DNA from 3 places in the Butyricicoccus sp. AM05-1 genome. Region 1 is predicted to be linked to each of the others. Evidence: predicted binding sites of a transcription regulator. Region 1 holds the regulator's gene; each other region holds the start of a gene.
The links. The regulator HrcA, encoded in region 1, represses chaperone genes, less so after heat shock. The targets are predictions, from matches to a motif close to TGTTAGCACTCNNNNNNNNNGAGTGCTAACA.

Region 1 (9,861 bases):
CGCAGTTATGCAATCTCGCTCTTGCGAGCGGCGCGGACGAACAGTCCGAGCACGATCAGGCAGAAACACTTAGAAAAGAGCGAAATCGAGGTTTTGAGCGCGCTGTCCAGCAGGACGGCGGCAATATCGCAGATCAGCGGCACGAAAAAGCACAGTCGGATCAGGCGGGACGGATAATCATAGCCGCGTTCCGCGCGAAGCGCCTCCAATCCGGTATACAGAAAGAACTGGGAAACGTACAGGCAAATCACGCCCGCCATGACTACCAGACTCATCACCGCGATGACCGCGGCAGAGTTATAGGGCGGTCGGTCGGTCAGCGCGATCAGAAGCGAGATCAGTCCGACAACGGCTGCGCAGACGCTGATAATGTTGACAGTGAAGGCGCGGTGCAGACGGTCGGACAGCTTGCCGAGCTGATAGAACGGATAAAACTGTGCGACTGCGGCAGCGAGTGCGAGAATATTAGATAACGTGATTTGACCGGCTTCACCGCTGAACAATACGACCGGCAGGTCGATCACGCTGAACAGCACATTCAGAGCATTGAACAGCCAGAACAGCAGCAGCCAGCGGTACGCGGGAGCATTAGGGTTAGCATTCGTCATAGACTCTACCTCCTTTCCATTATCATAGCAGAGAAGATGGAAATGTGCAAGAAAAAGCAGAGCCTTTCGGCTCTGCTTTTGTGCGATTTTACAATATATTAATACTGTACCTGAACCGGCTTGCCGGAGTGGAACGAATCCGTAATCGCGTAGGTAACGAGGGTAGCCTTGGTGCCGTCGTAAACGGTCAGCTCGGGCTTGCGGTCGTTCTGGATGCAGTCGATGAAGTCGACCATTTCCAACAGGTATGCTTCTGCGAAACGCTGCGGGAAGTTCTCGATGATCTCCTGACGGGCGCCGTACTGGTCGTATACCATAACGCGGTCCTTCCACGGTACACCGGCAACGCGGATATGCGCCTCGGTGCCGACGATTTCGGTCTCGGTGTGGTAGCCGTGCGGTGCAGTGCGGCCAACGTGCAGGAAAGCGACCGTGCCATTGTCAAACTTGAGCATTGCCATGCCGGTCTCGGTGTCACCGTTCTCGGCAAACTCGGGGTGCTTGAAGTTGGTGCCCGCGGCGTAAACCTCGGTAACCTCACCGCCGAGGAACCAGCGCATCAGGTCAATGTCGTGCGAAGCCGCGTCAATGAAGATACCGCCCGAGGTCTTGGAGAACTTGATGCAGCTCTCGACCAGTGCTTCCGGGTCCAGACCGGTAGCCTTTACCAGATACGGCTTGCCGATGCGGCCTGCGTTGATCTGTGCCTTTGCATCCGCATAGGACGGATCGTAGCGGCGCATAAAGCCAAGGAAGAAGATCTTGTCCGGGTGACGTTCAACGGCAGCCTCAGCGCGCTTGCACTCCTCAAGCGAGCAGCCGAGCGGCTTGTCGGTGAAGACGTGCTTGCCTGCATCGAGCGCGTACTCGATCATCCAGCAGTGCTCCGGAGAGGAGGAGACGATAACGACAGCTTCGATGTCTGCCTCGTCAACCATTTTCTTGTAGTCCGTGGTGGTGTACTCTACCTTGAGGTAGTCCTTTGCCCAGTCCAGCTCCTTCTGCACGAGCGAGCAGGCAGCGACCAGCTTGCAGCCGGGAATCTTGAACGCGAGATTCTGCGCGTGCACCGAACCGAGGCGGCCCAAACCAACGATGCCAACTTTGATTTCCTTCATGTTTGTTCTCCTTTTTATAGAGCGGATTTTCTCTCTACGGCAATCGAACGATTGCCTGTCTCTCTCATAGTAATTCTATCACTGCGTGGACGCGAACGCAAGGAAAAACGACCAAATCAGAGCATTTTTCATACGGTGAAAATTGGCATTTCAGCACTCGGCAGACGAGTGTGATAAAATTCCGACCATCATTTCATAAATTGTTCACAAACAGCACTTGACTTTGTCCGTATGTGGTGGTAAATTAAGTTTAGCACTCGGGGAGATGGAGTGCTAACAACCGAAAGAAAGGAGTCTGCTTCGGTGGAGCTTTCGGAACGTAAAAAGCAAATACTCAAAGCCATCATCGGCGATTACATCCGCACGGCTGAACCGGTTGGCTCCAAGGCATTGACCGAGGGACACGAGCTGCCGTTCTCGTCCGCCACCATCCGCAATGAGATGAGTGAACTGGAGGACATGGGCTACCTCGAAAAGCCGCACACCTCTGCGGGACGAATCCCCTCACCGCAGGGTTATCGACTGTATGTGGATGAACTGATGGAGCGTCCGGCCGACAATGCGGAGGACGGAAACGCACTGCAGAACAGCGTGCTTACCAAGGTACGCGAGCTTGACCACCTCATTCAGGAGGCCGGCAAGCTGCTCACCAGTCTGACGAATTACGCGTCGGTTGCTATCACACCGGCCATGACGCAGATCGCCATCCGGCAGTTTGAGATCATCGCAGTCGATAAGATGAATTTCGTAATCGTAGTAGTTACGGATTCGGGCACGGTCAAGAACAAAATGGTCCGCACGGTGGCTGAGGTCTCCAAGGATGAGGCCGAGCTGCTCACCTATGTACTCAACCAGACGCTGACCGGACTGCCGCTCTCGAGCATCACCGCCGAGCGATTCGACATTGTGCGCCGCGCCGCGGGATTGACCGCGCTGCTCGCTCCGGTAGCCGAGTACATCGCAGAGCTGATCACCGAGCTGAGCGACCAGAAGGTTTACCTCGACGGTGCCAGCAAGCTGCTTCGTTTTCCGGAGTACCGCGATACGAAAAAGGCGCAGACGCTGCTCGATTACATGGAGGATGACCGCAAGCACCTGCTGCCGGCCACCTGCAAGATCGACGGCATCCAGTTCTTCATCGGACCGGAAAACGGCGAAAACCCGCTGAGTGAAACCTCGGCGATCTACGCAAAATACGATATCGGCAAGATCGGCCAGGGCGCGATCGGCATCGTGGGTCCGACCCGCATGGATTACGCCAAGCTGTCCGCACAGCTCAGCCGCTTCGCAAAAGGGCTGAACAAACTGATCGCCGAGACATTTTTAGATGAAAAAGACGGAAATCACTGATTTCCTGTAAACGGAGGCACAAAACGACATGAGCAAAAAGACAAAGCCGGAGGCGGAAGAGCAGGAGCAGGTAAAGACCGAGGCTCCCGCAGAGGAGACCGCCAAGGCTGAAGCGAAGCCCGCGACGGACTGGGAAGCCAAGTATAACGACCTGAACGACCGTTATCTCCGCATGGCGGCGGAGTACGATAACTTCCGCAAGCGCAGCCAGCGCGAGCGCGAGCAGGCGTACACCGATGCCGTCAGCCGCGCCGTAACCGCACTGCTGCCGACCTACGATAACCTCGAGCGGGCGCTCAAGGCAGAGACTGCCGACACCGAATATAAAAAGGGTGTCGAGCTGACCATGACGCAGCTGACCGAAAGCCTCAAGGGCATTAACGTCACCGTCATCGACGCTGCTGCAGGCACCGCATTCGATCCGAACTTCCACAACGCGGTTATGCACGTTGAGGATGAAACCCTCGGTGAGAATGTCATCGCGGAAACTTTCCAGCAGGGCTTCCAGATTGGCGATAAGGTTATTCGCCATGCGATGGTGAAGGTTGCAAACTGATTACTAACTACTAATTAAAGTAAACAAAATCCTATCATTTAAGGAGTGTATTTATTATGGGTAAGATCATTGGTATTGACCTTGGTACGACGAACTCTTGTGTATCTGTTATGGAGGGCGGCGAAGCCGTAGTCATCCCTAACGCTGAGGGTGCGCGCACCACTCCGTCTGTTGTTGCATTTTCTAAGGACGGCGAGCGTATGATCGGTCAGGTCGCTAAGCGCCAGGCTGTAACCAACGCAGACCGCACCATTATTTCCATCAAGCGCCACATGGGCACTGACTACCGCGTAAACATCGACGGCAAGCCGTACTCCCCGCAGGAGATTTCCGCTATGATCCTGCAGAAGCTGAAGGCTGACGCAGAAGCATACCTCGGCCAGCCGGTAAATCAGGCGGTCATCACCGTTCCGGCTTACTTCTCCGACTCGCAGCGTCAGGCTACCAAGGATGCCGGCAAGATTGCAGGTCTGGAAGTTCTGCGTATCATCAACGAGCCGACCGCTGCTGCACTGGCTTACGGTGTAGATAAGGAATCCGAGCAGAAGATCATGGTATACGACCTCGGCGGCGGTACGTTCGATGTATCCGTTCTGGACATCGGCGAGGGCGTTCTGGAGGTTCTGTCCACCGCAGGTGATACCCACCTCGGCGGTGATGACTTCGACCAGCGCATCATCGACTGGATGGTTGACGAGTTCAAGAAGTCTAACGGCATTGACCTGTCGAACGACCGTATGGCTATGCAGCGCCTGAAGGAAGCTGCTGAGAAGGCAAAGATCGAGCTGTCCGGCATGAGCCAGACCTCCATCAACCAGCCGTATATCACGGCTGACGCTACCGGTCCGAAGCACCTCGAGCTGACCCTGACCCGTGCAAAGTTCAATGAGCTGACCGCAGACCTCGTAGAGCGCACCATGGGCCCGGTTCGTCAGGCAATGAGCGACGCTGGTCTGTCCGCTTCCGACCTGTCTAAGGTCCTGCTGGTCGGTGGTTCCACCCGTATCCCGGCTGTACAGGAGGCTGTTAAGGGCATCACCGGCAAGGAAGGATTCAAGGGCATCAATCCGGACGAGTGCGTAGCAATCGGCGCATCCATCCAGGGCGGCGTACTTGGCGGCGAGGTCAAGGACGTACTGCTGCTCGACGTAACTCCGCTGTCCCTCGGCATTGAGACCCTCGGCGGCGTATGCACCAAGCTGATCGACCGCAACACCACCATCCCGACCAAGAAGAGCCAGACCTTCTCCACCGCAGCTGACAACCAGCCGTCGGTTGAGATCCATGTTCTGCAGGGCGAGCGCGAGATGGCTGCAGGCAACAAGACCCTCGGCCGCTTCACCCTCGACGGCATCGCTCCGGCACCGCGCGGCATTCCTCAGATCGAAGTTACCTTCGATATCGACGCAAACGGCATCGTAAACGTATCCGCAAAGGATCTCGGCACCGGCAAGGAGCAGAAGATCACCATCACTGCATCCACCAATCTGTCTCAGGATGAGATCGACAAGGCTATGCACGAGGCTGAGCAGTACGCTGAGCAGGATAAGAAGAACAAGGAAGCAGTTGAGGTTCGCAACAACGCTGAGCAGCTGGTATTCCAGTCCGAGAAGGCACTGACCGATCTGGGCGACAAGCTGTCCGCAGATGAGAAGGCAGGCGTTCAGGCTGAGATTGAAAAGGTTAAGGAAGCACTCAAGGGCACCGATACCGATATGATCAAGGCTGCAACCGAGGGTCTGTCCAAGAAGTTCTCCGATCTGGCCGGCAAGATCTATCAGCAGCAGGCACCGCAGGGCGACCCGAACATGGGCGGCGCTCAGGGTGCAGGCGCTCAGGGCGGTCAGCAGGGCGACTTCGTAGACGCTGACTTCACCGAGGTCAAGGACGACGACAACAAGTAATAACAGATAGGAGTTAGGAAGTAGGAGTTAGGAGTTATGGCTGCCGGTTTTCGGCAGAGTGCAGCGAGATTGCACGGTATCAAAACTCCTGTCTCCTCACGCCTATCTCCTCACTAAGAGAAGGCGCGCTTCGGTGCGCCTATCCCTGTGTATAGGATGATTTTTTATGGCTGATAAAAGAGATTATTATGAAGTGCTCGGCGTACAGAAGGGCGCAAGTGATGATGAGCTGAAAAAGGCATACCGCAAGCTGGCGCGCAAGTACCACCCGGACCTCAACAAAGATAATCCGGAGGCTGCGGATAAGTTCAAGGAAGCAAACGAAGCGTACGAAGTGCTGTCCGACAAGGAGAAGCGCGCTAAGTACGATCAGTTCGGCTTTGCCGGCGTTGACCCGAGCTACGGCGGCGGTGCCGGTGCCGGTGGCTTCGGCGGCGGCTTTGATATGGGCGATCTGGGCGACCTGTTCGGTTCGTTCTTCGGCGGCGGCTTTGGCGGCGGACGGTCGTCCCGCCGTAATGCACCGCAGCGCGGCGAATCCATCCGTCAGACGGTGATCCTGTCCTTCGAGGAAGCCGCATTCGGCTGTGAAAAGGAGATCACGGTCGAGCGCATCGAATCCTGTGACGACTGCGGCGGCACGGGTGCCGCAAAGGGTACCACGGCAGAGACCTGTCCGAACTGCCGCGGCACCGGTGTGGTAACGCAGACCCAGCGCACGCCGCTCGGCATGTTCCAGACGCAGGGCGCCTGCCCGAACTGCCGCGGCACCGGCAAGATCATCAAGAAGCCGTGCCCGAAGTGCGGCGGTCAGGGTCGTGTCCGCAAGACCCGCAAGTTCAAGGTCAACATTCCGGCAGGTATCGACGATGGTCAGTCCATCCAGCAGCGCGGTCAGGGCAATGCAGGCGTGAACGGCGGTCCCGCAGGCGATCTGTTCGTAACGGTTGCCATCCGTCCGCATCCGATCTTTACCCGCAACGGCTCGGATGTACATGTCGATATTCCGATTTCGTTCGCACAGGCCGCACTCGGCGATACGCTGCAGGTGCCGACCATCGACGGCCGCATCGAGTACAAGATTCCGGAAGGCACGCAGACCGGCACGACGTTCCGCATGCGCGGCAAGGGCATTCAGAATGTCAACGGCCGCGGTCGCGGCGACCAGTATGTCCGCGTAAACATCGAGGTGCCGAAGAACCTGTCCGAAAAGCAGAAAAAGCTGCTGCGTGAGTTCGAGGAAACGTCCACAGACGAGAATCAGGTAAAGCGCAAGAGCTTCTGGGATAAGGTAAAGGACGCACTCAAGGATAAATAATTAAAGGAGCATTGCTTTTTGAACAAATTCGGTAAACTGGAGCTTGTGCGCTGACCGGGAGGTCGGCTGTACAGGAATCCGTAAACCACCTCCCCAAAAGACGAAAAATATCGACTTTTCAGGAGGAATTCCTATGAATTGGAAGAATAAACGCAAGCAATATCAAAAGGGTTACTACAAAACGCATGCCTGCGACGACAGCTTCACCTGCAGGGTGTGCGGCCGTCCGGTCGTGCCCGCAGGTGCGGTGTACTGCACTCTAACCGCGCAGCGGCGGACGATAACCCGATGAAGCTGATGTCCATCGCCATGAAGCCGGTGGCGTTCCCGCCGTTCCCGTTGGAGCGGATTGAGAAGCTGACCGCGCTCATGGGCGGAGAAGGCTCGGTAGAATAAAGAAAACCACCCGGGATTTTCTCGGGTGGTTTTTCGTCTGCAGGAGGAAAATGGAGAATTGAGGATGGTAAATAAAAATGCTCTCTGAATCATCAGAGAGCATTTTTTGCACAATTTTAGATCTGCGGCAGCAGGTTTGCCAGCTCGAGCGCCGCAATCGCTGCATCTGCGCCCTTGTTGCCGGCCTTGGTGCCTGCGCGCTCGATGGCCTGCTCGATGTTCTCAGTGGTAATCACACCGAACGTTACCGGTACGCCGGTCTGCAGGTTGACCTGTGCAATGCCCTTGGCAGCCTCGTTGCACACGAGGTCGTAGTGGCTGGTCGAGCCGCGGATGACTGCGCCGAGGCAGATAACTGCATCATACTTGCCGCTCTGCGCCAGCTTCTGCGCCGCAAGCGGAATCTCAAATGCACCCGGAACCCATACGAGCGTGATGTCGTCCGTGTCCACACCGTGACGTACCAGTGTGTCCTCCGCGCCGGAGATCAGCTTGGAAACGATAAATTCGTTGAAACGTGCACCAACAATTGCAAACTTGCCCTTGGTTGCTACTAACTTGCCTTCGAGTACCTTCATCTTAAAATCTTCCTTTCAATATGGTGAACAGATATATTGCAGGGCGAGGTGAGGTCATCCCGCCCTGCGGGATAGATTGATTACAATGTTTCACTAAAGAGGTGACCCATCTTAATTTTCTTGGTTCTGAGGTAGAACGCGTCGTCCTTCTGCGGTGCGATCTCGATCGGCACGCGCTCGGTGATCTCTACACCAAAACCGTCCAGACCATAAATCTTCTCCGGATTATTGGTCAGCAGGCGCAGCTCCTTTGCGCCGAGGTCCTGCAGAATCTGAGCGCCGATCCAGTATTCACGCAGGTCGGGCGCAAAGCCGAGCTTTACGTTTGCCTCGACTGTATCGAAGCCCTTTTCCTGCAGCTCATACGCCTTCAGCTTGTTGATCAGACCGATTCCGCGGCCTTCCTGGCGCATATAGAGCAGCACGCCGCGTCCTTCCTTGTCGATCTGCTGCATGGCTGCCGCAAGCTGCTGACCGCAGTCGCACCGGCGGGAACCGAACACATCGCCGGTCAGACACTCGGAGTGTACGCGGCAGAGCAGGTTCTTGCCATCGCCGATCTCGCCCTTGACGAGCGCAACATGGTGCTCGCCGGTCAGGTCGTTGACGTAGCCGTAGATGCGGAACTCACCGAAACGGGTGGGCATTTTCGCACAGGCTTCACGGACAACGTGCTTATCATGACGGCGGCAGTAGTCCTGCAGGTCCTTGATGGTGATGATCTTGAGTCCCCACTCCTTGGCCTTCTCCATCAGCTCGGGCGTGCGCATCATCGTGCCGTCATCGCGCATGATCTCACAGCACAGACCGCACTGCTCGAGTCCGGCCAGACGGCACAGATCGACAGTCGCCTCGGTGTGGCCGTTGCGGGTCAGCACACCGCCGCGGCGTGCGACGAGCGGGAAAACGTGTCCCGGACGGCGGAGCTCCTCCGGCTTGGTGTGGATATCCGCACATTTGCGGCAGGTAAAGCCGCGTTCCTCGGCGGAAATGCCGGTCGTGGTGTCCACATGGTCGATGGAGACCGTGAATGCAGTGTGGTGGTTGTCGGTGTTGACCTTTACCATCTGCTCCAGACCGAGACGGAGCGCAACCTGCTCACTCATCGGCGTGCAGATCAGGCCCTTGGCATGGGTCGCCATGAAGTTGACGTTCTCGGTCGTGGCGAACTGTGCGGCGCAGATGAGGTCGCCCTCGTTCTCGCGGTCCGGGTCGTCGATGGTGAGGATGAGGTGTCCGGCGCGAAGCTCTTCGAGCGCTTCTTCAACTGTATTGAACTGATATTCCATAAAAGAAAACCTCCGTTAAAATCCGTGTTGTGCAAGAAAATCCATTGTAATACCGCTGGATTTGTGCGGCGTGAGCATTTTTTCAACGTATTTGCCGATCACATCGCATTCGAGGTTGACCGGCTCGCCCGGCTTTTTGCCAAGCAGAATGGTCTGTGCGCCGGTGTGCGGGATGATGGAGACCGAAAAGTCGGTGTCCGTCACAGCCGCCACGGTAAGGCTGACGCCATCAATGGCGATCGAGCCTTTTTCGACGATGTACCGGAGCAGGGGAGCCGGTGTTTTGATCGTCACCCACACGGCGTTGTCCTCGCGCCGCTGCGAGAGAACCGAGCCGGTGCCGTCGATATGGCCGGATACGATATGACCGCCGAACCGTCCGTCGGCAGGCATCGCGCGCTCCAGATTGACCGGCGAGCCGCTCTGCAGACTGCCGAGCGCGGAACGCCGCAGGCTTTCCGCCATCACATCGGCGCTGAAGCTGTCGTCCGTCAGCGCGACCACGGTCAGACATACGCCGTTCGTGGCAATGCTGTCGCCGATTTTTGTATTTTCGAGCACGGTATCTGCCGCAATCGTCAGCCGAGCGCCTTTTGCGCCGCGCTCGATGCGCCGCACCGTACCGATTTCTTCGATAAGTCCAGTAAACATTACAATCTCCCTTCAAGCAGGAAATCTTCGCCCATCGGCGTGCAGGTCACGTCCTTCAGCGGAAGCGCCTGCACCATCTTGTCAAATCCCAGA
Region 2 (9,861 bases), on a different contig from region 1:
ATACAAGGGTAACAGCAACGCCGCAAAAGTCTATCCGAAAAAAGATAGACTACACCCTTGTAAAAAGTTCTTATTTTTAATTTGAAAGTTTGACCTTGAGAGAAACCAGCGTAAAGGTGCGGGCAACCTCTGTACAGGAGGGAATGATCTGGCACAGAATATATAGAATCGCCGCTACAGTAGCTGCGGCGGAGCCAGCAAGCCCAATGCTTTTGAGCAGGTTTTCGCAGACGTTGATCTGATGGCAGATGGCGCAGTCCACGCCAGTACAGTCATGGTCGGATTCCACTGCGATAAAGGCAAGAGAGGACAGCATAACAAAGGCCAGCACTACGGCCAGCAAGCCCGTCATAAAACGAAATTTCTTTGTCATGGTCTGTCCTCCTTTCCAATCGTTATTTTCCCTTGCAGTCCGAACAAGTTCCATAGAGGATCGTGTAAGTCGTGTCCAACATAAACTGTTCGCTCTGCGCCAAAAGCTTTGCGAGCAAAGCTGCGTTACCATCTGCCATGTGAAAGGTCTTGCCGCATTTGATACAGCTCATGTGCAGCGCACCTTTGCAGCTTTCGGCATCAAGGTATTGATAGTAGACCTCGCGCGTGCCGCTCTTGCTGCTCCGACGCACTTTTTCCTCTGTCTCTAACTGTGCAAGGTTTCGATATACGGCGCTCAGGCTGATTTTTTTATCTGCCAAAGCGTCCGCAATTTGCCGTGCGGACAACAGCTCGTCCGGGTGCTGGCTCAAATAGGCAAGCAGAACCTTTCGCTGCCGCGTGCTGTAGCTATGCAAGTCACCGCACCTCCAATTTGCAGTTCATTCGCAAATATTATAATCCAAGAAAGCAAGAAAGTCAATATGCGAGTTGTTCGCAAATTGCAAGTTTTCAATGAACGCAGCTACCGCGAAAATCAAAACTACTTTTACTGTTGCCCAATATGTTTGACTGCATATTTTAGGACTACAATTTCTGGATGTTGGAGTTGTCACTTGTCCAGATGCAGGAGACGCTCGGCAAGGCAGCATCTACTGGATTACATGCTTGATGTATGCCATGATGATAGAATGCTGAATCTGTTCAAGAAGGTTTGCAGACGATATTATAGTCTTTATCCGGAAATGATGGCCTATAAGGAATGGTATGAGGATTGAACGATTCTATCTTAAATCAAAGGAGGATGGTTGCCAAGTGTATAGAAAATGGACAAAGAATGATATAGAAGCATCCAAAGCACGCTTCCATAGGATTTATGTACAATCGCCGATTGAGTATCGCTTTCTCTGTGGTCACGATATTCAGAGCGACGATGATGAGGATGCATTGGATTACTACATGATGGGGGTATGGCTGGTTCAGCATAGGAAATATTCTGATTGGTCGAAAGAGAAATCGTTTGATTTGGCGAAAATTCTTGAATTTATGCGAGTGTGCAGGATAAGAATTCCACGATATATCAAGCGTACAAGATTCTATCGTAAAAAATTAACTTGAAAGATGACACGACAAGAATTATTCACATGGATACACCAGCAGTACGGCACGGAGCCGGAATACCCCTGGCATGACTGGAATGCTGTGCTGCGGCGCAACGACAATGATAAATGGTATGGTGTGGTTCTGGAAGTATCTGCCGATAAGTTGGGATTGCCGGAAGCAGGTATCGTTGATGTCCTTAATGTGAAAAGCGATCCGCTGTTGATCGGCTCTCTTCGCGGACAGGACGGCTATTTTCCGGCCTATCACATGAACAAGGAAAAGTGGCTCAGTATTCAGCTTGGCAAACCGGAACTGGATGATGCCATCAAAGATTTGCTTTCTTTGAGCCATGAGCTGACAGCACCGAAAAAGCGCAACTCCAACTCAAAGTCATCAGCAAATAATCCGGGAGATTCCGCAAATGGCAAAGAAAAAGAAACTGACGAAGGCTGAGCGAAAGGAAGCACGCCTCCGGAAAGGCAAGCAGTGGCTGCTCACCTATACCTGCTCACCGAAAAAGATGAACAAGCATTACCGGGAACGCTTTCATGTGGATGCTGTGACGGCAGCTAAAGATTTGCAGGAGCTGGGGGTCAATTATACACAGGAGCAGCTCGACCAGATTAAACAGGCTGAAGAACAGCGGCTCCGGCAGCGGAGAATGGAGCGGGAAGCGAAAGAACGGGAACGGCTGGCAGAACTGTATGAGGACTGCGATGATTGCTTTGCCTTTATTGCAGGCTATACAGATGGCGGCGCACCATTCGGTGTGATGTGGGAAGAAGTCGGCATTGATCCGGGACTGCCGTTCGAGGAAAAGTGAAGTTCTATCACATGCAGATGTTAGGCTGATAATTATGCAAGCGCCGCCTGCACAATTTGCAACAAAAAGAGGAGCCGGTCAAGGCTCCTCGAAGATACGTTATTTCAAAAAGTTGCTCTTATGTTCCAGTGCGTGCAGATTATAACCAAGGATGGCCAGGTGCGCCACCTTCAGCGCAACCAGGTTGATGTCGGTGGACATCGCACTGGCAATCTGTTCGGCGGTGTATCCATATTCATAGGTGTAGCGAAGGACTTCATCGCTGTCCATCAGGATCTCTGCTGTCACGAAAGCCCTGCTTGCTATCAACCGTTTCCTATTCTACTAATACTATAATTTCAAAGCATGAAAATGGCCGAATTGATAATAAAAGAGTGGTTGCTATGAACAACCACTCTTAATCAAAATCATTTTTAATGTTGCATTTTTCGATACTCTGTCGGTAACACCTGTACTACATCCTTGAATGCTTTCGAGAATTTTCCCTGAGTTTTGTATCCCACTTGGTTGGCAATATCAGCGATGGAGGCATCTGTTTCCCGCAATAATTTCATAGCCTGATGCACCCGAAATTCCTTCATATAGGTGGCGATAGGCTGGCCGTAGACTGCCTTGAATATTTCCTTTAGAGTAGAGGTATTTATCAAATATTGTTTGGAAAGTTCAGCAATCGTAAATCGCTGATCCAAGTGCTCTGTCAACTGTTGATGAATTTCTTTTATCAATTCGGTTTGCTGGGAGAAGTATTGAGTCAGTTCTTTATGCTCCGATTTCATGTTGCTCAAATAAATCAAAATTTCCAGCACCTTCAATTTCAAGAGGGAAATTCGAACGGACACAGGAGCAGAAAAGAGTGGGGCAAAAATATGCTCTAAATCGGAACAGGACGGGATTGCGGATGGCTTCCCGGAGCAAAATCGATCCCGTAACTGGTCTGCCTCTACACCGGCATTCTTTAAAACTTCCGGGCAAATGGAAGAAAGCTGTTTCAGATCCACGGAAATGGAAATCCCCTCTGAATATCCTAGGGGAAACATCATGGCGGAATCCGCGCAGCAGGCCATACTGTGCGCAGTCACATCACCTGCACCTAAATAGACGGCAGTACCGCCTTGCATATTCCAACCCACGCGACCACTGCGGCAATAGTAAATTTCCAAAACAGAATCCGAAGCATCGTGCCGAAACTTGACCTCTGAAGCAAGAAAAACATTGAAGGATACCTCTATTCCAGGAAAAGTTTCATATGCCTCCACACATCCTTTTCCAGCGGTAACCGCTCGAAACTGTTCTCCAAAGAGTGTGCTATCTGTTCCACCAGCCCGACAATGCTTCAAGGCGAGGGTGCCGTTTGGAATCTTTTGGAGTTTTTGAGCGATAACTTTGGATTTTTCTTTTTTCATGGCGTTCCTTTCTGTGTTTCTACTTGCGATGGACAGGCGATTTTTACAAGCCACTCAATCATGTGGTGGAAATTTTGGGCCGGTTCGGTATCGGCAGCTCTATAATAGACCTCTTTTCCGTCCCGGCGGCTAACGATCAGACCTGCTGATTTCAACTGCTTGAGATGGTGAGAAACTGCAGGACTGCTCATATCTACCATGGCCGAAAGATTGATAACACATTCCTCACAGTGGCAAAGTAACCCAAAAATGCGAATACGGCTGCCATCCCCCAGCTGCTTGAAAATATCGGCTACGGTTTGAAAGTTTTCTACGCTGGGTATATGTTCCAGTTCCTGCTCGATAGTTTGTTCGTGGTCGTGGGGTAAGTGGTTCTGAACCATTTAGCACTCCTCCTTGAAGTCTATTTTACCATAGGCCGGAGGGAAAAACTTTACTTCTGAGATGTTTCTGGTTCAGGTCCAGCGTCATGGGTGTAATCCAAGATACGGACACCATCGCCTACCTCTTTCTGCACCAGCTTCCGCATACGTTTGGCAAAAGGACAGGGGTAACCAATGGGAGTCCCTTTGCTGATACAGGAAGCAAAGGCAATGGTGTCTGCACACTGTTCTACCAGAGAACGGGCTCTTAGCACCGCTTTTTTCCGGGGCAGCCACCGCAGTTGATGAAGCCCACTAACTGAATATCGTCCTCTCCCATAAAAGCGCCTTTTCTCTCTCGGATTGTCCGAAAATCCCGGCTTCCGGGACAGCAATCCTCTGTATGCATACAACGAATAATGCCAAGTTTCATATTGGTTTCCTCCTTAATTTATTTAGGGCCGGCCATTCAGATTTGGCCGGCCCACTGTCTATTATTATGTAACCAGCTGTCCTCTGGCAATCTTAATGGAACGGGTTATGTGAGCCTTATCAGCTTTCATGGGGGATAATCTCCGTGACTTCGTAGCCCGCCTCGGTAACTGCCGCTTTCAGGGTTTCGTCAGTAACGGACTCCGGAACCTCAACAGTGGCCTTTTTGTCCTACAGACTTACCTGGATATGGGACGCACCAGGGATACCCTTCAGGGCATGGGTGACATGCTTGACGCAGTTCTGGCACATCATTCCTTCGCTCATCAGTTCTTTTTTCATAGTAGTTCCTCCATTCGATTGCTTCATTGTTGTTTGCTTTACGGAAATCTTCTGTACGGGAGATTCCGTAGTGACAGAAGCGGCAAAAACAGGGTCAGGGCGTAGACTATGGAGTTTTCCGTCCACAGAAAGACACTCGGCAGCGGCCAGCCCAACATATGTCCCATTGAGATATAGAACAAAGGGATAGTGAATACAAAGGACCAGATTACTCGACGGCGCATCGCCTCATATTCCTTTTTGCCGTGTCCACCGAGGAGACAGCCTGTACAGCCGAGTTTCCCTTGACCTGCTGTAGGGATGCGCCATAGCCTGCCTTTTCTACAGCGGCGATAATCTGCCCACTGTTTACATTTTTATCGTCGTAAGTCACCACCATACTGTTTTTTAACAGATTGACATTGCATTCTTGCACGCCGGTCAGGCTGGATACGCTTTTTGTACCCTAGCTTGGCAGGCCGCACAAGTCATGCCTGTGACATTGTACTTTTCCTGCATATTTGAAACCTCCTTTTCTGGAAAGCAGAATACCCATACGGGGCATAGGTCTCTCTGGTTCTCAGTATAGAATCGCAAGGAGGTCTTGTATTTCCCGTTCAGAAGAATTTTTGTCCCAAATGGAAGAGCTTCTGAAAATCGATCCGTTATAAACGCTGCAAGGGCATCCCTTCCAACTTCATGTGATATTGTTCCAGCACATCTTTCAGCGTGATTTCTTGCATTCTTTGTTCCGCTGTTTTTTGAATGTCCAAGTAAAAATCCCGCAGCACCAGTTGGATATTTACACCCACGCCACAGGCAGGATTGGTGTGGATGTCCTGATGGAGCAGAGGCTTGTTGCCCTCTACTGCTCGATAGGCATCCAGCAGAGTGATTTTCTCCGGCTCACGAGCCAGGGCAGGCCGAGGATGTCCCTTCACGCTGACCAGCAGCCCTCCTTTCCGCAAGGCGGACATGAGCTGGCGTACATAGGCAGGATTGGTTTGAACGCTTTCTGCCAGTTTGTTGCTGGTCAGGTCGCAGTCTGGGTACAGAGCGATAAAGGCTAAAATATGAACGGCATCGCTAAGCCGGGTGGGGTATTTCATGGCAAATCTCCTTTTTGATGTTATTTTTATTATAACAACATATTGACAGCGGCGCAAGCAAATGCTAATATGAGTTGTAGTAATAATAAAAATAACACCCGCTCGAAAGGAATGATGACAATGAACTTCTATGATGATTTGGTCATGCAGGCACAGATGAATTATTCCAAGTACTATCATATCTATGCTTCCGGCAGTACGCCTTATCAGCTGACTGACAAAAAGCCGCTGTCGTATAGCGAACAGATCAATCGGTTGGTACAGGAGGTAAAGGAAGCTGACTGTGTGGTAGTGGGCGGGGCCTCCGGTCTGTCCGCTGCCGGTGGCGGAGATTTTTACTACGAGGACAACGACTCCTACCGGAAATACTTCCGGCCTTTTGCGGAGAAGTACCACTTCAAAGGTGCTTTTGCAGGGATGATGCACCCCTGGAAGACAAGGGAAGAGTATTGGGGGTATCTCGCCACATTCCTTCACACCACCCAGACCGCACCTGTGCGTCATTCCTATTTGGATTTAGACGCTTTGTTGAAAGGCAAGGACTTCTTCATCCTCACCACCAATCAGGATACCCAGTTTGTCAAACTCTACCCGGAGGAGAAGGTGGCGGAGATCCAGGGAGATCACCGGTTCTTCCAGTGTGCCGCCTGCTGTACCGATGACACCTGGGATGCGGTAAAGCCGGTGGCTGATATGGTAGCCGCTATGGGGGATGGCACGAAGATTCTCACGGATCTTATTCCCCAATGCCCCCACTGCGGCGGTGAGGCATTCCCCTGGGTGCGAGGATATGGGAATTTCCTGCAAGGAAAGAAATATGAAGAACAGTACGAAAAAATTTCTCGCTACGTACTGGAACACAAAGACAGCAAAATTCTGTTCCTGGAGTTGGGCGTTGGTCGAATGACTCCCATGTTTATCCAAGAACCTTTCTGGAACATGACCCTCAGCTTTCCCCATGCTCGATATATTGCTGTCAACGACAAATATGACTTCCTGCCCAAGCAGTTGGAGGATAAGGGCATGACCATTGTGGCCGACATTGCTCAAGTGCTGCGGGATGCACGGAACACCATGGAAAGCGGAGATAACGATCAATGAGGGTTGGAAACCAAGCGGCGCTTCAGGAACTTGCCGAGCGTATTGCTCAAGCAGATGCCGTTGTGATCGGAGGCGGCTCCGGCCTGTCAAGCGCAGCTGGATACGACCACTACCATTGGTCCCCGGCATTTTCGGAGGCATTGGCTCCCTTTCGTGAACAGTATGGCTTTACCTCTCCGCTGGCTGGATTCTACCATTGCTTTTCCAGCTATGGAGAGCAGTGGGGATATTACAGTCAATATATCCGCTTCATGTGGGAAGCCCCTACGGGGCAGCCCTATCTGGATCTGCAAACGCTTGTTGCAGATAAACCGGTCTTTGTGCTGACCACTAATGTCGATCAGCAGTTTTTTCGGGTATTTCCCCAGGAACAAATTTGCGCCTTTCAGGGAGACTTTAGCTACTGCCAATGCAGCCAGCCCTGCCGGGATGATATTTGGAAAAACCGCGAACTGGTAAAGGAACTGACCGGTCGCTTGGTGGGGGTGCGCCTGCCGGAGGAAGCTGTTCCTCGCTGCCCGGATTGCGGGCGGGTGCTGGTGCCTTGGGTACGAGATGATACCTTTCTGGAGGGAACCTTCTGGCAGGATAGCCTGCACCGCTACCATAGATTCCTGCGACGCTGGATAATGGATCAGTCCGACAAAAAAGTCCTGCTGTTGGAACTTGGCGTGGGTGAGATGACGCCCAGTATCATCAAACTACCCTTCTGGGAACTTACTGCCAAAAACGAAAACGTCTTTTATGCATGTCTTAATCGAGAGGCATCTCATAGGCCAGAGCATCTGCGGGGACGCAGCCTGTATCTGCAAGGAGATTTGGTGGAAACTCTAGCTGCCCTCCGGCAGGAGCGCTCCATCGCAGCAAACATAAAATAGAAAGGGGCGAACGAATATGATTGATTGGAACCCTATTGCGAAAAAATTCAGAGAAGCGGACGCTATCTTGATCGGGGCCAGTAACGGACTGTCCATCACCGAAGGACTGCATTTGTTTGCGGATAATGCGGCCTTTGAAAGACTGTTTGGGGATTTTAAACGGAAATACGGCCTTGGGTGTATTTTGCAGGGCATGATGGCTGGATGGCCCAGCGAGGAGGAAAAATGGGCCTTCTGGGCCCGACTCATCCATCATTACTGCGGGCAGTACCAGCCTACGCCGGTGATGAACGATTTGAAGGCCATTGTGGGAGAGAAAGATTACTTTGTCGTCACATCAAACGGAGAAGGTCACTTTGAACTGTGTGACTTCGATCCGTCGAAAATCTATGAGATTGAGGGCAACTGGTTTACTATGCAGTGTGCCCGCCCCTGCCACGACACCATCTATCCTAGTCTGGAGGTGGCAGAAAAATTATCGGCTGCCGAACAAAGCGGCCATGTGCCTACAGAATTGGTGCCGCGCTGTCCCAAGTGCGGCGGTCCCATGGACATCCACATGGGTGCGGGTCAGAGAATGATTCCGGATACCGCTGCCCAGGCACGGTTCCAAAACTTTCTGAAAACCTACCACGGGAAGAAACTGGTGGTTTTGGAGCTGGGCATTGGCTGGCGCAATCAGCTGATCAAGGCCCCGATGATGCGCTTGGTGGCCAGCGAGCCAAACGCCACTTATGTGACCCTCAATCTTGGTGAGATCTACATTACGGACAATATCAAAGAAAAGTCCTTCGGTCTGGACGGGCGGCTGGACGAGCTGCTGCCTGCTCTCCGGGAGGCGTGCGAGGCATAACGATTTCGGAGCAAGTTCAAAATGACGATACGAATGCAGTGGACAGATGGAAAGATTCGATGCCATTGGGTGAGCTCGACTAATACCACTTATCTGCGATACCATGACGAGGAATGGGGCAGACCGGTCCACGATGACCAGTTGCTGTTTGAAATGTTGATTTTGGAGAATTTTCAGGCAGGCCTCACCTGGGAATGTGTCTTAAATAAACGAGAAGCATTTCGCCGTGCTTTTGACGGGTTTGATTTACGGAAGGTGGCATCTTATAGCGAAGAAAAATTGACGGCTCTGCAAGCTGACTCTGGAATCATCCGTAACCGGCTGAAAATACGAGCTGCAGTGGTCAACGCACAAGTGTTTCAAAAGATACAGCAAGAGTGGGGCAGTTTTGACCGATACTTATGGCATTGGACAGATGAAAAAATCATCCAAGAAGTAGACAAGGTCAGCTCACCATTATCGGATGCTATCTCAAAAGACTTGAAAAAGCGAGGCATGAAGTTTGTGGGGACCGTAATCATCTATGCCTATTTGCAGGCGGTGGGAGTTATCAACTCTCATGAATCAGGTTGCTTCCTGAATCCTTTGCAGCAGTAGAAAATGCAGAAAATAAAACGCCGGGAAGTTGACTCAAGTTGTCAATGTCTCCCGGCTATTATCTTGCAGATTAATATAGTTAGAATCATGGTATATATTTCATTCCCCATTGGGAAATGGCGTAAAAGACCGGCAACAGATCCCGTCCTTTCTCGGTGAGGGAGTATTCCACCCGTAGGGGCATTTCATTATATTGGATGCGCTGGATCAATTCATCCGCTTCCAGTTCCTTCAGGGCGTTGGTCAGGGCTGTATTGGTAATGGGTTTGAGAACTTTTTTCAGTTCCCCAAACCGCATGGGGCACTTGATGCACAGCTCATATAGAATTTGGAGCTTCCATTTGCCCTGCAGCATTTGAACCACCGGCGTGACCGGGCAGTTTCCCTCGTCGGTTAGAATGACACTGCCAACCTTTTCTTTGAATTCTTCATAAGTCATAATTGGATCGTTCCTCGTCTTTTGCGGTATATTTTTTGATACCAGGTACAAATAATTTGCGTACTTG
Region 3 (9,861 bases), on a different contig from region 1:
ATGCAAGATAGGACTCAAACCCTGATGGAACGGATATTTCATATCCGGTTGGAGGTGGATAGTTTTACATAGATCTCAAACAGAAAAGATATGTGGACTAATCAGGTAAGAGTTTGAAGGTGTCCTGTTTTACATAGGTCTCAAACGGCAGGCACAGGATTGTAATAGGTTGGTGGTTTTAGAGATAGTTTGTTTTACACGAGACTCAAACAAATTACTGATTTGCGGTCTATTTTCCTTTGTTTTGGTTTTACATAAGTCTCAACATAGGTCTCAAACTTAAACTGTATTCGCAAAAACAGGTTTTGGAGGTGAGTGATTTTATATGGGACTCAAGCGTTATGTAGTCGCACTTCCAGCGCACGGCAAACGGCTGGTCTGTTACATCGCCGATAGAGATGGGTTTGGAGGTATATGGTTTCACATAGGTCTCAAACATTATGAAAACATATAACAACATCCCCTCCGTTTTAGAGGTGAGTCATTTTACATAGATCTCAAACGGCATTGAAAGAAGTTCGTCTTAGAAATGTTTGATTTTACATAGGTCTCAAGCTGTTAGCCAATGGCACAGGACACAGAGATAAGAGGTAGTTGATTTTACATAAAACTCAAACGAACGCAGAAAAGACAAAAATAATCGTGTTGTTTTAGATGTATTTTGTTTTACAGGCTCAAACGGCTGGTCTGTTACATCGCCGACAGAGGCAGATTTAAAGGTATCTGATTTTACATAGGCCTCAAATTTCCTTTCAGGGTTATTCGGGGACAATGTGAGGTTTTAGGAGTGTTTGATTTTACATAGGTCTCAAACGATGCGCCTATTACCGTCGTTAGGAGTCTTGTTTTAATAGTGTTTGATTTTACATAGGTCTCAAACGGGGAAGAGGTGTATTTTTTTCGCGCGCCAGGTTTGGAGGCGAGTAATTTTACATAGGTATCAAAAAATGATCCTTTTAGAGATGTAGGTGATTTTACATAGGTCTCAATTATCGAGATATTTTCCCCTGAGAGTGATTTGGAGGCATTTGTTTTGCATGGATTGTAAAAAATAGGACTCAAATGACCGGTCTGAACGGTGATAATAAGGTAAATGATTTCACATAGGTCTCAAACTATAGGCAAGCTATAAGAGGATGATAGGAGTTTTGTTGGTATGTTGCATTACAGAGGGCTCAAATTATGTATGAGGTATGGGACGAAAAGAATTTTTAAGTGTGAGTAATTTTACATAGGTCTCAAACAATTGCCGATGCCGTTGCAAGTGAGGATAGATTTTGGAGGCGTTTGATTTTACATAGGTCTCAAACAAGCGAATGGCCATGCTCAGCTGACCGCATGTTTTGGAGATGTGCGATTTTACATAGGTCTCAAACGATGAACTACCGCCAAAGAAATCAACAGCGGTTTTGGAGGTAAGTCATTCATAGGCACTCTCGTTAGGATTGCGGTCAAATAATCCCATAACAGTTACCTCCTGTTAGATATCAATCAGTGTTGCATTTTTTAGGATTTCAAAGTTTGTACGAGAAGGAAGAATGAATCGACTGATTTCGCCTGTTTCTTTATCAATGGCAATACCAGCATTGCCGAATTTAGGCTGGTCTTTCTTTCCGGCATATACAATCCAAATCTTTTTTGCATCGTATACTTTGGTTAGTTCCTGTTGGCCTTTCTCGGCATAATACTTTCTCGCAATCTCTACTGCAATATGAAAATCAATCATCTGTTACCCCCCCTTACGACAATCCAATAATAGGCACTCTCGTTAGAATTGCGGTCAAATAATCCCATAGCAGTTACCTCCTTGTTCTCCCTGAGAAATACTCGTAAATCGGTTTGAAGGATGGCGCTTTAATTTCCTCCGTTTCGGTCAGGTAAGAAATATACGCATCTTTAACATCGTCCAATAGCCCGCTGTGCTTTACATACGATTCTGTCAAGATGTCTAACTGTTTGGAGAGCGTCCGCTTACGAACAAAATCTGTCTTTCCTCCAGCATTGGATAAATCAGCAAGTGAAGGAAACTGTGATGTTATCGACTTATACAAATCAGAAGACGATGCTATGACAGATTCCTCATTGACAGAATATATCACATAGCTGAAACTCTGGTTTGATCCATCCAGGTTGCTTCTCTCAGCAATAAACACAACATACGCACGAGTAGAGTGCGTCACAAAGAAAGTATCCTTCAGACTCAGGGAATACCCTTTAATCGCAAACTCGCTGCTGTTATATACTCTTTGCATAATCTCATTTATCATAGACATATCACTTCCTCCTTTCTTTTGTTCTATCTGGCCCGCCTTACTCACGATTGAAGTCACGAGTGTGCGGCGGGTAAATTATCAATTCTCGATGATCTGAAGAAGAGTTTTGGAGGTGTTTTACATAGGACTTGAACGATCACATATTTTCGTGGAGACATTCATCGCCGCAATAACAACGCATCGCAAGTGTACCTTTACTATGACGGTTGATGATTTCACATGCCGTATGCGTGGGCATCTCTATAATCCAGAATCCATTGCGGAAATAGCTCTTCGGCGGAAGATAACCGAATTCGAAGAGATCTTGTTTAATAGTCTCAACTTCAGCTTCGGAATCACACATACTTAAAGGCCAAATGACCAGTGTGTTGCGGTTAGCGAAATTAGACTTTAGATATGAACGAAGCATATCGTCAACGGTTACATGTTCAAGTTTCATAATAGCCCTTCTTTCTTTAAACGCAACATTTGCTTTGTAATTATTATACCATATTTCAGTGAAAAAGCAAACAATTGTTCGATGCCCGGACTTATGCAGTTTTTGCATTAGCGAAAGGGAAGTGAACTGTGATATACTACAAAATTTGCGCCAGAATCGCTAGTATGGCAGGGGACAAGTGGTTCGGAAAGAACCCTTACTCTTACCCGTACCGTACCTCATACGCCGTCTACACGTCGCTGCAGCCTATTCCATTTTGCACTTAGCAGGGTTGACATTGGTATGGTATAATGCAGGGTTTGGGCACTTTTTTATTTGTCCGGAGCAAAAATAGTCTTCAAATAAGAAAGAGAAAAGAGGTGTGAAAAATGAGAAAAATGGTCTATCTCCCATATGTTCGTTTTGATCAGGAAGGAGAAGGTCGAGGCTGGCATGGAACAGAGTTCATGCCGGACTATCTCTATTAGGTTGCGGATGCTTGATACTGCGCAGGTGGAATACCGGAAACTGAGCGAGGTTCATCTGCAGTGTCGTGTAGACGATAAAACGATGGGGTTTTAACGTGTCATTTGTATGGTTTTTAACGTGTGGAATACAAGCAGTGATACCGTAACGATAAAAAATCAATAAATGACACGTTAAAAGTGCCAGTAATGACTTTTCTCATTGCTGGTGCTTTTTTCTTTGCCCACAGGAAAGGAATCGGCAAGGGAATGTATGTGTTCCGAAAAATGATAAAGAAATGAAGAATCGGATCCGCAGGCGAAGGGCGGCTTGCGGCAAAAGAAAACCTCTGCTCAAAATGAGCAGAGGGGATCTTTTGATTTTAAGCAATAACGTTGTATTCCAGAATTAAGCCGCGCTTCTGCCGGTCGTCAAGGTCAGCAATAGCGGCATCAATACTGGGAAATAAGCAAGGGCAGATATGACCTTTGCTAAGATTCACGAAGCTGTACATGTTTGTTCCCTTGTGGGGGAGCAGAAGTACGTCCAGCGTTTCGTTGCGCTTGAAAATGCAGAAATGCATAGAGAAGAGCCTCCTTTACTTGGTTTCGTTGATGGTAAGCAGCTCTTCGACCGTCTTTTTCTGCCGGCGAAGAAAGCCGAGATAGAAACCGTCAGAAACGGAAAATGTGATGAATGCTGCGTGCAGCAGAAGGGCTCCGATATGTATGAGAAGAGCTATAATCTCTGCGATGTTCATATTTTTTGATGCGTAAAAGGCATAGGCGGGATTGGCAAGCAGCAGATAGAAGTCCCACAAGATAAACGCACTAACCGGAATCAGAACGAACGATAAGACAATCCAAAAGCGGGTGTCTTTCTTAAGAGCCTCATATAAATGCAGAATATCGGCGTGCTTGGTTTCCAGTTCCTCGCGCGAAAAGCGGGAATAGTAATCCAAGTCACATAGTTTCTGGTGCTTGATGAATTCGGCTGCGCCGTTTTCATCGGACTTTGATGGTATATTGCTAGGCATAGGCGATAACTCCTGTAAATCGAGGTAGTTCTTGATAAAAAGAAAAGGAAGACCCTAAAGAGCCTTCCTTATCGAAAGTGTCGGTAATGAAATCCTCATTACCGGCACTTTTTTATTTGTCCGCAGTAAAAATAGTCCTCAAATAAGGAGGAAAAAAGGTGTGAAAAATGAAAAAATGATCTATCTCCCATATGCTCGTTTTGAGCAGGAAGAAGGAGAAGCAGAGGGCAGCGGCTGGTACTTTACGTAGAATAATGCCGAAACTGGAGAAGGTAAAGGCTGGCACGGAACAGAGTTCATGCCGGATTGCTTCTTTGAAACGAACTGCGAGTGCGGCGAACCGGAAACAAAGTTCTTTGACGTGCATATCAATGAGCCGATCGAGCAGTGGAGTTGGCCGGAACCGCCGGATGACGATGCGTTCACGAACTATGGCTCGCTGGATGAGTTTGTAGCGAATAATTCGCAGAAGGTGTTCCGCATTGTTGACCTCAATAAAGAAGCACAGGACTGTCCCTGCATGATCTATGGTCGCCTGAGTACGATGATAGAGCTGGCGGATAAAGGCGCTCTGCTGGGCATTCAGGTGCTGCAGGAGAGCGATGATGGCAAGCTATATGATACGGATACGCTGGAATACTATAAACTCAATGAGATCCGCCTGACAAGCTGCGAGATCCGCCTGACAAGCTGCCAAGAAGACATGGGATATGCGTTTTACCCTCTATCCACACCAAATTTAAAATAGCCCATCTCGTCGCAAATCTTGACAAAATCCGCAAAAACCGATACAATATAAAAGCTAAAAAGGAATTTCGGCTCCTGCTCTGACGGCGGGAGCCTTTTTGGAGGAAAACCATATGCAACTCACATTATGCTGCCCGACCCTGTTCGGGCTGGAGGGCATCGTCGCGGATGAGCTGCGCTTCGGCGGCAGGCTGACCGACGTGCATGCGGAAAACGGCCGCGTGCTGTTCACCGGTGACGAAAACACGCTTGCATGGGCGAACCTGAACCTGCGGTGCGCCGAGCGTGTGCTCATCCGCATCGGCACATTCAAAGCCAAAACGTTCGACCAGCTGTTCGAGGGCGTAAAAGCACTCCCGTGGGAGCAGTTCATTCCGGCGGACGGCGCATTTCCGGTCAAGGGTCACAGTCTGGACTCCGCGCTGCACTCGATTCCGGACTGCCAGAAGATCATCAAAAAGGCAGTCGTATCGCGCCTGGGCGCGAAGTACGGTCAGACCTGGTTTGATGAGATTGGTGAAAAGTATCAGATTCAGTTCGCCATCATGCACGATGTGGCTGAGCTGTACCTCGATACCTCGGGTGCCGGTCTGCACAAGCGCGGCTACCGCGCCAACAGCAATGCGGCGCCGCTTCGTGAGACGCTGGCGGCGGCTATGGTCAAGCTGGCGCGCTGGCGCGGGCGCGATCCGTTCCTCGACCCGTTCTGCGGCTCGGGCACAATTGCGATTGAGGCGGCCATGATCGCGCAGCGCCGTGCCCCCGGTCTGCTGCGCCGCTTTGACGCGGAAAAGTGGAGCTGCTTTGACAAGTCGGTCTGGCAGCAGGCGCGCGAGAGTGCGCTCGACTTTGCCCAGCCGGACGCAAAATTCGATATCGTCGGCAGCGACATCGACCCGGACTGCGTGCAGCTGTCCATCGAGAACGCGCGCAAGGCCGGTGTAGCGAACACGGTGTTCTTCGAGCGCGCGGACGCGACCAAGCGCGATTACAGCGGTGCAGGCGTACTGTTTGCCAATCCGCCGTACGGTGAGCGTCTGCTGGACTTGCAGCAGGCGGAAAAGCTGTACGCCGACCTCGGCAGAGCGACAAAAAACAGCCCGATGAAGCAGTATCTGCTCAGCTCGGACCCGTTGTTCGAGCGTTGCTACGGCCGCAAGGCGGATAAGCGCCGCAAGCTGTATAACGGCATGATCAAGTGCGAGCTGCATATGTATTTTAAAGACCCGTCTGCATCAAACAGGGGAGAGAATAAGCACTCCGACCGACCGTCTGCTAAACGGTCGGCAAAACGCTGAGCAGTACAGGGCACTGTTCATAATTTGTTTAGAAAATTTTTGTGAAAATTCCGGATTACCCCCTTGCATATTGCGGCTCCTTGGTGTAAGATAATACTCGAAGTTAGCACTCGGGTAATTTGAGTGCTAACCCCCAACATTGTAAAATCTTATTTTTCATAGGAGGAATCCATTATGAAGCTCAAGCCCCTTTGCGACCGCGTAGTTATCAAGATGGTCGAGGCGGAGGAGACCACCGCAAGCGGCATTATTCTTACCGCATCCGCACAGGAGAAGCCCCAGGTTGCTGAAATCATTGAAGTAGGCCCAGGCGGTGTTGTTGACGGCAAGGAAATCAAGATGGAAGTTCAGAAGGGCCAGAAGGTCATTACCGGCAAGTACACCGGTACTGAGGTTAAGCTGGACGGCGAGAAGTATATCATCGTTCGTCAGAGCGACATTCTGGCAATCGTAGAGTAATTTTCAGGAGGTAATTCATCATGGCTAAGCAGCTTATTTACGGCGAGGACGCGCGCAAGGCTCTGCAGCGCGGTATTGATCAGCTCGCTGATACCGTTAAGGTAACCATCGGTCCGAAGGGCCGCAACGTTGTACTGGATAAGAAGTACGGCGGTCCGCTGATCACCAACGACGGTGTTACCATTGCTAAGGAGATCGAGCTGGACGACGCTTTCGAGAACATGGGCGCACAGCTTGTTAAGGAAGTTGCCACCAAGACCAACGACATCGCAGGCGACGGCACCACCACCGCTACCGTTCTGGCGCAGGCTTTCGTTCGTGAGGGTCTGAAGAACGTAGCAGCAGGTGCAAACCCGATGGTAATGCGCCGCGGTATCTCCAAGGCAGTCAAGGCTGCTGTTGCAGCAATCGCTGAGAACTCCAAGAAGGTTGACGGCACGGGCGACATCGCTCGTGTAGGCGCTATCTCCTCCAGCTCTGACGAGATCGGCACCCTGATCGCAGAGGCTATGGAGAAGGTTTCCACCGACGGCGTTATCACCGTTGAGGAGTCCAAGACCGCTGAGACCTACTCCGAGGTTGTTGAGGGCATGCAGTTCGACCGCGGCTATATCACCCCGTATATGTGCACCGACACCGAGAAGATGGAAGCAAACCTGGATGATGCTCTGGTGCTGATCACCGATAAGAAGCTGTCCAACATTCAGGAGCTGCTGCCGATCCTCGAGCAGGTTGTTAAGGCCGGCAAGAAGCTGTTGCTCATCGCTGAGGACGTTGAGGGCGAGGCTCTGTCCACCCTGATCGTAAACCGTCTGCGCGGCACCTTCACCTGCGTAGCTGTTAAGGCTCCGGGCTTTGGCGATCGCCGCAAGGATATGCTCCGCGACATCGCAATCCTGACCGGCGGTACCGTAATCTCTGAGGAGGTTGGTATCGAGCTGAAGGACGCTACCATGGATATGCTGGGTTCTGCCCGTCAGATCAAGGTAACCAAGGAGAACACCACCATCGTTGACGGTGCTGGCGACAAGCAGGCTATCGCAAACCGCGTTGCTGAGATCCGCGGCGCAATCGAGCGCACCACCTCTGACTTCGACCGTGAGAAGCTGCAGGAGCGTCTGGCTAAGCTGGCCGGCGGCGTAGCAGTTATCAAGGTTGGCGCTGCAACCGAGACCGAGATGAAGGAGCAGAAGCTCCGCATCGAGGATGCACTGAACGCAACCCGCGCAGCTGTTGAGGAAGGCATCGTAGCAGGCGGCGGCGTAGCTTATGTAAACGCTATCGCAGCGGTTGAGGCTCTGGCTGCAGAGGCAACCGGCGATGAGAAGACCGGTATGCAGATTGTTGCACGCGGTCTGGAAGCACCGATGAAGCAGATCGCTGCCAATGCAGGCATCGAGGGCGCAATCGTTGTTGATAAGGTTAAGCACGCTGACAAGGTTGGCTACGGCTTTGACGCTGCAACCGAGACCTACGGCGACATGATCGCAAACGGCATCGTTGACCCGACCAAGGTAAACCGTTCCGCACTGCAGAATGCAGCATCCGTTGCTTCGATGGTTCTGACCACCGAGAGCCTGGTTGCTGATAAGAAGGAGCCGGTTCCGGCTGCTCCGGCTGCTCCGGATATGGGCGGTATGTACTAAGAAGTACCGAAAAATACTGAAAACGCTGGAGATTTTAAGGGTTAAAAGGCAAACTTGTGATAATCGTCAGTGGAAAAGCATCAGATATGTAAAAGACCGATGTCTGCATTTTGCAGGCATCGGCCTTTTATGTTGTCGAAAAATTACAGATACAAATGTGCTTAATGTATTCTTCAAGAGGCTTGAGACTTACCCGGAAATGAAAACAGAGCGCTTCACAGCAGTGAAACGCTCTGTTTTTGTATGAGTATCATCGGACTTGCGTGCTCCGGAGCTTCATGCGGCATTGTTCGGAAATCCGGATGAAGCAGTTCCGCGGCAGCCGGAGATTATTCGTACAGCGGGAACTTCTCGGTGAGTGCCAGAACGCGTGCGGAAATCTCGTCCTTCTTCTCATCGTAGTGATAGATGCAGTCTGCAATGCAGTCCGCGATGATCTTCATCTCTTCCACGCCCATGCCGCGGGTCGTAGCGGCCGGGGTGCCCAGACGAACGCCGGAGGTGATGAACGGGCTGCGCTTCTCGCCCGGAACGGTGTTCTTGTTGGCGGTGATGTGAACCGAATCCAGACGCGCCTCCAGATCCTTGCCGGTGCACTCCTCGTCGGTCAGATCAACGAGCAGCAGGTGATTGTCGGTGCCGCCGGAAACCAGCTTGACACCGCGTGCCTGCAGCTGTGCAGCCATAGCCTTGGCATTCTCAACGATCTTGCGTGCGTACTCCTTGAACTCCGGCTGCAGTGCCTCACCGAAGCAAACCGCCTTGGACGCGATAACATGCTCGAGCGGGCCGCCCTGGGTGCCCGGGAATACAGCGGAGTTAATGCGCTTTGCCAGAACAGCGTTGTTGGTCAGGATCAGGCCGCCGCGCGGACCGCGAAGCGTCTTGTGGGTGGTGGTGGTAACAACGTCAGCATACGGCATCGGGTTCTGGTGCTGACCGCCGGCAACCAGACCGGCAATGTGCGCCATATCGACCATCAGGTAAGCGCCGTAGCCATGTGCGATCTCGGCCATTTTCTCGAAGTCGATGGCACGCGGATACGCGGATGCACCTGCAACGATCAGCTTCGGGCGATGCTTCTTGACAGCCTTCTCAAGCTCAGCGTAGTCGATGAAGCCATCCTCGTTTACGCCGTAGGAAACAAAGTGGTAGTTCTTGCCGGATTGGTTGACCGGAGAGCCGTGGCTCAGGTGACCGCCCTGAGACAGATCCATACCCATAACGGTGTCGCCCAGATCGAGCAGAGCGAAGTAAACCGCAAGGTTGGCCTGTGCACCGGAGTGCGGCTGAACATTCGCATACTTTGCACCGAACAGCTCACATGCGCGCTTGATTGCGATGCGCTCTACCTTGTCAACAAATTCACAGCCGCCGTAGTAGCGCTTGCCGGGAAGACCCTCAGCGTACTTATTGGTCAGCACGCTGCCCATAGCAGCCATAACGCCGGGAGAAACGATATTTTCGCTGGCGATCAGCTCGATATTCTGACGCTGACGGTGCAGCTCCTCGTTCATCG

Region 2: DW088_RS13845 (NAD-dependent protein deacetylase) is a predicted target of HrcA. The motif match lies at 6,016-6,046, and genes of this name have one in related genera.
Region 3: DW088_RS01075 (co-chaperone GroES) is a predicted target of HrcA. The motif match lies at 6,339-6,369, and genes of this name have one in related genera.

What each region holds. Positions count from the first base shown of each region.
Region 1 covers NZ_QUDG01000004.1:73,515-83,375, forward strand. The annotation lists gene DW088_RS07710 (hypothetical protein) at 6-608, opposite strand; gene DW088_RS07715 (Gfo/Idh/MocA family protein) at 707-1,726, opposite strand; gene hrcA (heat-inducible transcriptional repressor HrcA) at 2,030-3,076, shown strand; gene grpE (nucleotide exchange factor GrpE) at 3,105-3,632, shown strand; gene dnaK (molecular chaperone DnaK) at 3,689-5,536, shown strand; gene dnaJ (molecular chaperone DnaJ) at 5,703-6,854, shown strand; gene DW088_RS16735 (hypothetical protein) at 6,988-7,146, shown strand; gene ribH (6,7-dimethyl-8-ribityllumazine synthase) at 7,367-7,828, opposite strand; gene DW088_RS07750 (bifunctional 3,4-dihydroxy-2-butanone-4-phosphate synthase/GTP cyclohydrolase II) at 7,909-9,117, opposite strand; gene DW088_RS07755 (riboflavin synthase) at 9,133-9,768, opposite strand; gene ribD (bifunctional diaminohydroxyphosphoribosylaminopyrimidine deaminase/5-amino-6-(5-phosphoribosylamino)uracil reductase RibD) at 9,768-9,861, opposite strand, start outside.
Region 2 covers NZ_QUDG01000013.1:13,579-23,439, forward strand. The annotation lists gene DW088_RS13785 (hypothetical protein) at 77-373, opposite strand; gene DW088_RS13790 (Fur family transcriptional regulator) at 396-791, opposite strand; gene DW088_RS13795 (chalcone synthase) at 1,189-1,491, shown strand; gene DW088_RS13800 (MmcQ/YjbR family DNA-binding protein) at 1,495-1,929, shown strand; gene DW088_RS13805 (hypothetical protein) at 1,898-2,299, shown strand; gene DW088_RS13810 (hypothetical protein) at 2,399-2,587, opposite strand; gene DW088_RS13815 (helix-turn-helix domain-containing protein) at 2,713-3,702, opposite strand; gene DW088_RS13820 (ArsR/SmtB family transcription factor) at 3,699-4,085, opposite strand; partial or broken gene DW088_RS13825 (CGGC domain-containing protein) at 4,136-4,497, opposite strand; gene DW088_RS16435 (heavy-metal-associated domain-containing protein) at 4,728-4,838, opposite strand; partial or broken gene DW088_RS16795 (cation transporter) at 5,047-5,268, opposite strand; gene DW088_RS13840 (Rrf2 family transcriptional regulator) at 5,483-5,926, opposite strand; gene DW088_RS13845 (NAD-dependent protein deacetylase) at 6,047-7,027, shown strand; gene DW088_RS13850 (NAD-dependent protein deacetylase, SIR2 family) at 7,024-7,905, shown strand; gene DW088_RS13855 (NAD-dependent protein deacetylase, SIR2 family) at 7,973-8,758, shown strand; gene DW088_RS13860 (DNA-3-methyladenine glycosylase I) at 8,780-9,355, shown strand; gene DW088_RS13865 (winged helix-turn-helix transcriptional regulator) at 9,441-9,794, opposite strand.
Region 3 covers NZ_QUDG01000001.1:183,301-193,161, forward strand. The annotation lists gene DW088_RS01040 (hypothetical protein) at 1,481-1,726, opposite strand; gene DW088_RS01045 (hypothetical protein) at 1,800-2,273, opposite strand; gene DW088_RS01050 (hypothetical protein) at 2,410-2,712, opposite strand; gene DW088_RS01055 (hypothetical protein) at 3,539-3,739, opposite strand; gene DW088_RS01060 (hypothetical protein) at 3,755-4,192, opposite strand; gene DW088_RS01065 (hypothetical protein) at 4,491-4,940, shown strand; gene DW088_RS01070 (THUMP domain-containing class I SAM-dependent RNA methyltransferase) at 5,053-6,237, shown strand; gene DW088_RS01075 (co-chaperone GroES) at 6,412-6,696, shown strand; gene groL (chaperonin GroEL) at 6,717-8,342, shown strand; gene glyA (serine hydroxymethyltransferase) at 8,672-9,861, opposite strand, start outside.